Blastopirellula sediminis: one gene and its partner. The protein of the gene in region 1 interacts with the protein of each later gene in a pairwise test. Links are inferred from orthologs where the notes say so. Each region holds a gene or a part of one and is shown on either strand. Other genes may lie near its edges.

Region 1 (5,036 bases):
GCTGACTCCGGACGAATACGGCCTGAAGGAAGCCGCCGACGTCGACATGGTGAGCATCGCCCTGGACGACCTGCTCGACGAAGAGCCGGCCGTGCAGAACATCGAAATCCCGCTGCCGATCGTCGCCGTGCCGGAACTGGTTGACCTGGTCGTCGAAGTGAAGGCCAAGCCCCAGCCGCAGCCGGCTCCCGAACCAGAGCCAGAACCGACCCCTGAACCGCAGCCGCGACGGATCCCGTCCGAAAACCAATTCGGTTGGGACTCGCCGAAGATCTGGTGGGAAGGGCACCCGGACCTGGATCCAGCGTTGATTCGCAAGCGTCGCCAAGAAGGCGCCGCGTAACGCGAAAAGAGTAAATACGACAAAGAGACGCCGAACCTCGGCGTCTTTTTTGTTTCGATGGGATCAAAATAAAGCCGTCGTGGGCAACCTTTTTCACGATGGCGGCAGGAGGGTATAGCGATCGATGGCGCAGATTCGGACGCAGTCGGCAGTGGAGATCGAGTACGACACGTTTGGTTCCCAAGAGGATCCGGCGTTGCTCTTGATCATGGGATTTGGCGCCCAGATGATCGGTTGGTCCGCCCCTTTTTGCCAACGCCTGGCCGATGCAGGACGGTTTGTCATCCGGTTCGACAATCGGGACTGCGGCCTCTCCTCGAAGATGCATGGCCAGCAAGTCGATCTGAATCAAGTCATCGCCAAGCTAACGGCGGGCGATCTCGCGGCTGCGCGGGAGCTCGCGCCTTATTCCATTGAAGACATGGCTGGCGACGCGATCGGCTTGCTCGACGGACTTGAGCTTCATCAGGCCCATATCGTCGGTTCATCGATGGGTGGAGTGATCGCTCAAATTATGGCGATCGAACATCCCGAGCGCGTGTTGACGCTTACCTCGATGATGTCGACCACCGGCGAACCAGATGTCGGCCAATCCTCTCCCGAAGCGATGCGTGCCCTCTTTACTCCCTCGCCGAGCGATCGAGAAGGCTTCATCCAAGCGTCTATCAAGTCGGCTGTGTGGAGGTCGAAAAAGTATTACGATCCCGACGAAGTGAGGAAAAACGCGGCGGCAAGTTACGACCGCTCGTACTATCCCGAGGGCGCCGCTCGCCAAATCGCCGCGCTGATCACCAACGGCTCACGCGCCGCTCGATTGAAGACGATGCTCGCTCCGACTCTCGTGATTCACGGATTGGAAGACACGCTGATCGCCCCGAGCGGAGGAGAGCGGACGGCTGAACTCGCTCCGAACGCTCGTTTGCTGTTGTTGGAAGACATGGGCCACGATCGGCCGGAGCCCCTCTGGCCGCAGATCTGCGGTGCGATCATCGAGCATACGGCGAGCGAAACTGACTAGCGCTGGCGCCATGCTCGTATCGCGTCTTCGCGAGAAGAGCATGTCTTCAAAGCGTCGGCAGATTCAAAAGGCATGCTCATCCGGCGAAGACGCCGCAAGAGCATGGCACCCAAGAGTTGCTGCTTTAACCCCGCTTCGCGGCGCCTTTCGGACGATCGCGCGGCGACTTTGCCATCCGTGCCGATTTGGCGGCGTTGTCGGCCTGGCCGGTGATCTCGTAGAGGAATCGGCTGGTGTCGGTCGGCCGGGCTTTCCCCCAACGCTTGCGCGACGTGGCGAGGGAGAAGGTCAAGCGATCCTGGGCTCGCGTGATGCCGACATAGCAGAGCCGCCGTTCTTCTTCGACCGCGGCGCCCTCTTCCTTCACGCTCCGTGCGTGCGGCAGAATGCCTTCTTCCATGCCGACCATGTAAACGTTCGGGAACTCCAGCCCCTTGGCGGCATGCAGCGTCATCAGCACGACGCCGTTTTTGGCCAGCTGCTTTTCCTTCTCGTTGTCGAAGTCGCCGCCGGAGAGGGCGGAGTCGTCGAGGAAGCCGCCAAGCGTCGGCTTTTTGCGGCTTGATTCAAAGGCGCTGACGGCGTTGACCACCTGTTCGATCGCCATCTCGCGCGACTCGCGATCTTTCGGATCAGGATAGAGCCGCTCCAGTTCCTTCTGATAAGCGATGTCGCCGATCAGGGAACGGACGACGTGCGACATCGGCTCGGTTTCAAACCGCTTTTGATAGCGGCGAATCAGCGAGGCGAAGTCGATCACCGCGTTGGCGCCGCTTTCGGAGATCCCCCGGATCGAACGGACCGACGGGAAGGCTTCCCAGAGCGGTTTCCCTTCGTTGACCGCGTACTCCATCAGCTGTTTGACCGTTTGCTGGCCAATGCCGCGGGGCGGAGTGTTCAAGATTCGGAGGAGCGCAACCTCGTCGATCGGCGAATGAATCACCTTCAAATACGAGATCAAGTCGCGGACTTCTTTGCGGTCGAAGAACGACATGCCGCCGATCAAGATGTACGGGATCTTCATGCTACGGAGCTGCTGTTCAAACGCACGCGGCTGCTCGTTGGTGCGGAACAGGATCGCGAAGTCGCGCGGTTCAAACTCCGGCTGCGTCAGCTTGCGGGCGATGTCTTTGACGACTTCTTCCGCCTCTTTTTCTTCGTCTTTGAACTGCCAGATCTGGGGGCGATCGCCGCCGAAGCGTGCCGCTTCAAGATCTTTGTCGTACCGCGTCGAGTTGAACTGAATCAGGCGATTCGCCAACTCCAGGATCGCGGCGGTACAGCGATAGTTGTCTTTCAGGTAGATCACCTTCGCTTCGGGCCAATCGCGCTGGAAGCGAAGAATGTGCTGCACTTCGGCGCCGCGCCAGGAGTAAATCGATTGATCGTCGTCGCCGACCACGCATAAGTTGCGGTGCGCTTCGGCCAAACCGCGGACGATCCGGTACTGGCTGCCGTTCGTGTCCTGGTATTCGTCGATCATCAAGTGATCGAACTTCGACGCTTCCTCTTCGCGGATGTCGTCATGATTGGTGAACAGCTCTTCGGTCAGCAGCAGCAGGTCGTCGAAGTCGACCGCGCCGCAGGTCTTCAGCGTGTTCTGATAGCGCCGATAGGCCATCGCCGAGAGATGCTCTTTGTCGGTCTGAGCGTGACCGACCGCTTCCGGCGGACGAATGCCGGCCGTTTTCCAGCGGCTGATGTTGTTCAGCGCATCGCCGGGGCGGAGCGATTCGTTGGGGACGCGGATTTCGCGCAATGCGGCCCGTATGACCGATTCCTGATCGCCGCGATCGTAAATCGCAAACTTCAGCGGATAGCCCAAGCGATTAATGTTGCGGCGAAGAACCTGCACGCAGTGGGAGTGGAACGTCGAAACGACCGGCTGTTCGGACGTTTTGTTCCCCAGGATCCCGAGGGCGCGTTCGCGCATTTCGGCCGCCGCCTTGTTGGTGAAGGTCACCGCCAGGATGCGACTGGGCCGAACCCCATGGCGAATGAGGTTGGCGATCCGAAACGTGACGACGCGGGTCTTTCCGGAACCGGCGCCCGCCAACACCAACATCGGGCCAGAAAGGGTATCGACTGCGTCTTGTTGGGCCGGATTCAGTCCGCTCACGGAGTCCGTACTTCCTTGCACCGAGAGAGCCAAAGAAACATTGCAATCGCCGCCGCGCGATTTGGATCGATCGTAATTCGGGACTGGGCGGTCTTGCAACCGGGCGGAGAAAAGTTGCGTATAGCCGATTATTTTCCACTCTTTCGGAGTCGGCAACGCCAGCGTGAGAAAAGATGCCGCAAACGTACGGGAGCGTCCTCTTCCTCTCGAATACGACGTTTTCGCCCTGGTTTGAATCGCGACGACTGCGTCGTGTGTAAAAGCAGGAAGACTGCGAGTTTCAGGTGAAAGGGTTAGAGGGTGTCGCCAGCGTCACTCGGTCTTGACGCCCCTTGCGCAGCGCTTCTATATTCACGGTTTGGACTCTAAATCTATGCGTCGGTTACTGTTAAGTAGCCTTCCGCAAACAAATACCTTCTACCCCCTCTTACGCCAGTCATGAAAAGCGAACGCCGCCACGAACTGCAGAAAAACGACCTGGAGCAAGCTCTCGAAAAGGGGATGGAGCAGATGGGTCCCCAGGCCAAGATCGTCGCGGGGGTGATCATTGCGATCGTCGTCGCCACGATTACGGTTACCTGGTTGCAGTACCAGAACAAAGTCGCTCGAGCTAGCGGTTGGGGCGAACTGTTCACCGCGTCGGCGCTGATGGGTCAGCAAGACGCCAAGATGACTCCGGCATTGGAAGCGGTCAGCAGCGCCTATCAAGGTCGTCCGTCGGGCGCTTGGGCCGAGCTGTTCCTCGGTTACGATTTGTATCGCCAAGGTTTGGAAAAGTACTTCTCGCAGCCGGACGACGCGAAGCTCGATCTCGAACGTTCGATCAAAGCGTTCGACAACGCTCAGAAAGCGGCGGACGTACCGGAACTGAAGCAACGCGCCATGTGGGGCATCGGTCAGTCGAGCGAAGTGCTGGCGACCAAAGAAAGCATCCAAACGGCGATCACGACCTACGAAAAGCTGTCGACGCAATTCCCGGAATCGCCGTTCGGCAAATGGGCCGGCGAACGTTTGACGCTACTGAAGAGCAAAGACACCGAAGAGTTCTACACTTGGTATCACGATCAGGATTTCGCTCCGAAGGCTTCGCCGACCAGCGGCATCCTGAATCAAGATCTGCCGAGCGATCCGAACCTCACCTTGCCGTCGCGAGACGCGCTGACCCGTCCTGGCGATGGCGCCGGCATGCTGAACACGCCGATTAACCTGATGCCGGACAACGCGGGATTGCCGCAGCCGGGCGAAGGGGATCTGATGCCGAAGCCGGAATCGCCGGCCGCTGAAACCCCGGCCGATTCGGCGGCGCCGTCCGCTCCTCCGACCGCGGAAGAAAAGTCGGCGGAGGCGAAGCCTGCCGAAGAAAAGCCGGCCGCGGAAGCGCCGAAGTCGGAAGCGGCCGCCGAAACTCCGGCCCCGGCGGAAGAAAAGCCGGCGACCGAAGAAAAGCCGGCCGCCGAGTAATCGCAGAGCCGAATGCCCGATTCTGATTCACCGCTGCACGAGATCGTCATCACCGCTGAACAAGCGGGAGGGCGCGTCGACCATTATCTGGCGTC
Region 2 (5,082 bases), on another replicon or contig:
TCGGCCTGTACGTCAGCGTGAATGTAACCTTGGGCTCCGTACAAGTCGGTCAGGGCCGCGAGGTCGGAGTTCATCTTCTTCTGATCGAAGAACTGCCCCTCGGTCAGCTTCACTTGCGTGGCGAGTTGCTCTTCGTTGAATTTGGTTTGTCCCACGAAGGCGACGTTGCGGACTTCATAGCGCATCCCTTCGTCGACGACGAAGGTGATGTTCACCCACAACCCCGACTCGGTGTACTCCATGATCCGATTGACCTGGGCTTGGAAGTAACCGAGACCGCGATAGTAAGACGTCAACGCTTCGACGTCCGCTTCGACCTGATCCATGTCGACTTTGCCGCGCACGTACCAGAGGAAACCGGGCTTCGATTTGACCTGGGTCTTCAGACGACCATCGGACGAAATCGAGTTGCCGACGAAGCTGGTCGAAAGGACTCGCGCCAGCGGTCCTTCATGAACCATGAACGCGACGCCGTTGGCGTCGGCGTCCAACCCTTCGACGATCGTCACCGAAGCCATCCCATGACCGCGCGTGCGGTAATATTCTTCCACGCGTCGTCGCGCGTCTTCGACAACAAAGCGATTGAGCGCGCCGCCAACTTCCAGTCCCGATTTTTTCAGCAGCGCTTTGTCGGTCGCCGACTCGTTGCCGATGAATTTCACGTATTGGATCGAGGGACGTTCGAACACTTGGAAAGTGACGACGACCCCTTGCGCCGACTGTTGCGTCAGAATCTTGACGTCTTTGAAAAGCCCGGACTCGGCCAACTTGCGTACGTCGGACTGAATCATTTCCGGATCGAACTCGCGATCGGCTCGCGAACGAATCATCGAGCGAATCTTCGCTTCTTGCGTGTGGTTGTTGCCGGTGATCCGCAAATCGACGATCTGCGGTCGCGTTGGAATCGCGCCCGGTTCGGCCGGGACCGGCGTCAACATCGCCGGATCGATGTTCGCAGGATCAAAACCTTGGGCGAGACTGGTTTCGCTACTCGCAACGAGGAGCGAAAGACCGCACCCGAAACCGAGTGCGAACGCAGCTATTTGGCGGCAATTTAGCACAATATCGTCCTTGAATTCTGGCCCGTCGCGCGATCCGTGCGCGGCGATAGGCGACTAGCCTATGTAAGCGGTTGGGTAGAGATACTGAATGAGCGACGCTACGGCAAGACGGATTCGGCCTTGTTTGCGCAACTGTCAGCAACGCGATACGTTACGCGAGGTCTGGCAAATCGGTTCAGATCGATTTACGCCGCCAGGTGCTAGCTGCTGGCGAACTCGGTCCAGACCCCAGCAATCCGCCGCTGGTGGGGCAAAAACGACGCTTTGTAGCTCATGTGGGGCGACTCGGCGATGTAGAAGCCGAGGTACAGATAGCGTCGGTCGGTCTCGCGACAGAATTCCCACTGTTTGAGAACCGAGTAAGTTCCCAGCGACAAATCGCTCTCGTTCGGGTCATAGCAGCAATAGACAGCTGATAGCGAGTCATCCCCTAAATCGGCGGTCGCCGCCGCCACGAGTCGCTCTTCCAGGTAGTAGCCGAACTCAACCGTCTCGCAACACGACTCGACCAGGAACTCGCCGTACTGATGAGCGTTAATCGCCGCCTGACCGTCGTCAGAAAGACCGCGTCCTTCTTTGTGCAGGTTGTAGATCCGCGCATGCTCCTCATCCGCGATCGGAGCGCCGACGACCGTCCTCAGTACGGCGTCCCCTTTTGCTAGCACGCGACGATGCCGCCGACGCGGCTCAAACTTCTTCACGTCCAACCGAATTGGTTCGCATGCCCGACAGGCGCGGCAGCAGACATGATAGAGATAGATGCCGGCACGACGCGCACCTTGCGAGAGGGCGAGATCGACATCAGCGCCAGACATCGCGGACAAGGGATAATAGAGGGGAAGCCGTGCGCGGCGTCCCGCCAAATAGGGACACTTTTCTTCGTGGTCCCAAACCTTGAATCCGAGGATCTGATCCATGCCGGCGCTCTTCGTTCGCCTTTGCCGATGCAGTCCGCTTTAAAACTCGCCCCCGCCGTTAAAGGCTGAGAAGTCGTCCGGCTCGCGCTCGAACGCGTTTTCAAAGCGGGTAAAGTCGCGGAGCCAAGTCAGCTGAACTTCGCCGACCGGACCGTTACGCTGTTTGGCGATAATGATCTCGGCCTTACCGGCGAACTGATCGCGCTCCTCTCCATGATGATAGTACTCTTCACGGTGTACGAACATCACAACGTCGGCGTCTTGTTCGATAGCGCCCGATTCGCGGAGGTGGCTGAGCTTCGGTCGGTTGTCCTTCGAAGCTTCCGCCTGGCGGTTCAGCTGGGCCAGACACAAGATCGGCACGTCCATTTCACGCGCCATCCCCTTCAAACGGCGGGCGATCTTCGCCACTTGTTCCTGACGGGGGTCATTGGAGTTATCGGGCTCGATCAGCTGCAAGTAGTCGATCACGATCATCCCCAGACGACCATGACGACGCTTGATGCGTCGGGCGCCGGCCGCGATCTGCGAAACCGTACGCGAGGGGGAGTCGTCGACGAATAGGGGCGATTCGGCGACCAGGGCCGACTTCTCGACCAGGCGGCGACGGTCGTCGGCCGAGATCGTTCCGTTACGCAGGCGGTGACCGTTCACCTTGGCGACCGAGCAGAGCAAACGATCGCAAAGTTCGATCGCCCCCATTTCGAGGCTGATGAACAGCACCGGCGTCTTGTCGTGGACGGCGACGTTTTCGGCGATGTTCATCGCGAACGCCGTTTTACCCATCGACGGACGAGCCGCGAGAATCAAAAGCTCTGAACCATGGAAGCCGCCGGTCATGCCGTCCAAATCGGTGTAGCCGGTCGCAACGCCGTCTTCCAGATGTTCGCCGCGAAGACGCGCGTCGATACGTTCCATCGACGCGGTGACGATGTCGCTCATGCTCGACATCGAGTTCGAACTACGGGTGTCCGTAATCGCGAAAATCTTTTCTTCCGCCCGGCTCACCAGGCGGTCCGACTTGTCGTTTTCCTCGTAGGCGTCGCGGAGGATGTCGGTCGCGGCGCCGATCAGATTGCGATTGATCGCTTTGGCGGCGACGATCTGGGCATAGTGCTCGGCGTGGGCGGCGTTCGGAACGCTGTTCAGCACGCGGGCCAGATAGGCGGCGCCTCCGATGAACTCGAAGTCGCCGTCCGCTTTCAGCTGCTCGGCCAACAGCGTCAGGTCGACCTTGCGACCGCTGTCGTGCAGACGAACCATATGTTCGTACAGCTTCTTGTTCGCCTCGTCGTAGAAGTCGTCAGGCCGGACGATCATCACCACTTCGTCGGCGCAGTCAGGGAGCAGGAAGATGCTGCCGAGCACCCCCATTTCCGCTTCCAGATTGCACGGCGGCTGCCGATCGAAGATCTCGCTCGTCGGCTGCTGTTCGCGGTCCGCCTTATCGACGCGTTTGAATTTCGTCTTCATGAGCACCTTCCCTGATTAGCGGTCGATCCGGCGCGGCCATTCGCCGCGGGATCAATCATACTTGGGCGATGTTGGGCGGCAATCGAGCGGCGACCTCAAGCCGCAAAGTCGCGCCGTAAGTCGAACCGCCGCAACGCGCCGCGGCGAAAATCGCGGCGTGAATAACCTGTCGAAAAAAAGAGCCGTCCTGTTGGGGACGGCTCTTGAGAATCGCTTTTGCGGATCGACGGATCGCGGACAATCGCCCCTGCGATGCAATTATTCGTCGCCGGTGACGGTCGGAACAACCCACACTTTGAGTTCCGATTCGATTTCGGCGTGCAGGTGAATCTTGACCGTGTAGAGACCGAGTTCCTTCAGCGGACCTTCCAGGCGAACCTGATCGGCGGTGATCGTGAAGTTCTGTTCCTTCAAAGCCGAGACGATGTCGGCCGGACCAACGCTGCCGTAGAGGTGGCCTTCGTCGTTGGCGTTGGCTTCGATCGTGACGCTCTGGCGGTTGAGCAGGTCGGCGATCGCGCGGAGACCGGCCAATCGCGACTTTTCGATTTCGAGCAGCTTAGCGCGGTGCTTTTCGACCATCCGCTTGTGGTGCGGGGTGGCGATCGTGGCCAGACCTTGCGGGATCAGGTAGTTGTTGGCGTAGCCCGGACGGACTTCAACGACGTCCCCTTGCTTGCCCAGGTGATCAACCGATTGGATCAGCAGCAATTCGATACCGCCGTGCTTCCCTTTGGGGAGACGCTTCCAAACACGTTCACTATGCTTTTCGGCACGAATGCTCGCCATGATCGAAATTCCTCTTGCGTTTCACTCTGCCCAGCGAACTGCGTTCGGGGCGTCTGTTCGGATAATGTAAGGTTGTTTGTTTGGATTAGAACGGGATGTCGTCCGACGAACCGCCGAACGAATCGTAGTCGTCGCCGCCGCCGTAGCCGCCGCCAAAATCGTCGCCGCCACCTTTGTTACCGCCGCCACGATTGGGCGCCGATTGCGGTTGACGACGTTGACCGCCGCCACCACCGCTGGACGGGCCTCCTTGACCAGGGCCGCGAGCGCTGAGCATCTGCATCTTTTCGCCGACGACGCGAAGCTTCGATCGCTTCTGTCCGTCGGTTTCCCAGGTATCGAGCTTCAAGCGACCTTCGACCAACACCGGCGAGCCTTTGCTCAGGTATTCGCTGGCGATCTCCGCCGTCCGGCCCCAGAGCGTCACGTCGACGAAAGTCGTTTCGTCGACCCATTCGCCCGAGGCGGTCTTGCGGCGATCGTTCACAGCCAGCCCGATCTCGGCGACCGCCGAACCGCTTTGGATATAGCGGACTTCGACGTCGCGGGTCAGGTTGCCGACCAGAATCACCCGGTTAAAACTCGCCATGTGTCGATCTCCACTGTGCTTTGTCGGTTCCAGCGTCACCTAAGTAGTGAACGCTTGTTAACCAACAGCCTACCAAATCGGCGCGCCTCGTGCGACTTGCCGTCCCGCAAAATTGCGACTTAGTCGATGTCGGCCGTGGCCGCTTCTTCTTCGTCGGCGGTCGAATCTTCGTCGCTCGGAGCAGCTTCCACCGCGCCGGTCGCGTGGGCGATCAACATGTCGATAATTCGCGGATCGTGCTTCACGAACATGA

What was found.
Region 2: the proteins of LOC68_RS07260 (region 1) and dnaB interact in binary tests that used the Escherichia coli proteins (3 or more experiments, as listed by UniProt). The link is inferred for Blastopirellula sediminis from one-to-one orthologs.

What each region holds. Positions count from the first base shown.
Region 1 is NZ_JAJKFT010000004.1:867,154-872,189, forward strand. The notes cover bases 984-3,886. They hold LOC68_RS07260 (ATP-dependent helicase), read right to left. Parts: upstream 3,481-3,886; coding sequence 1,486-3,480; downstream 984-1,485. Other genes in these bases: LOC68_RS07255 (alpha/beta fold hydrolase), read left to right, coding at 984-1,361. In the rest of the region: AAA family ATPase, read left to right, coding at 1-343; more of alpha/beta fold hydrolase, read left to right, coding at 468-983; tetratricopeptide repeat protein, read left to right, coding at 3,919-4,941; RluA family pseudouridine synthase, read left to right, coding at 4,954-5,036. UniProt on the Escherichia coli protein: Rep helicase is a single-stranded (ss)DNA-dependent ATPase involved in DNA replication; it can initiate unwinding at a nick in the DNA. It binds to ssDNA and acts in a progressive fashion along the DNA in the 3' to 5' direction.
Region 2 is NZ_JAJKFT010000010.1:106,104-111,185, forward strand. The notes cover bases 1,235-4,183. They hold dnaB (replicative DNA helicase), read right to left. Parts: upstream 3,452-4,183; coding sequence 2,018-3,451; downstream 1,235-2,017. Other genes in these bases: LOC68_RS11880 (arginyltransferase), read right to left, coding at 1,262-1,978; rplI (50S ribosomal protein L9), read right to left, coding at 3,710-4,183. Outside these bases: BamA/OMP85 family outer membrane protein, read right to left, coding at 1-938; more of rplI, read right to left, coding at 4,184-4,240; ssb (single-stranded DNA-binding protein), read right to left, coding at 4,326-4,829; rpsF (30S ribosomal protein S6), read right to left, coding at 4,949-5,082. UniProt on the Escherichia coli protein: The main replicative DNA helicase, it participates in initiation and elongation during chromosome replication. Travels ahead of the DNA replisome, separating dsDNA into templates for DNA synthesis.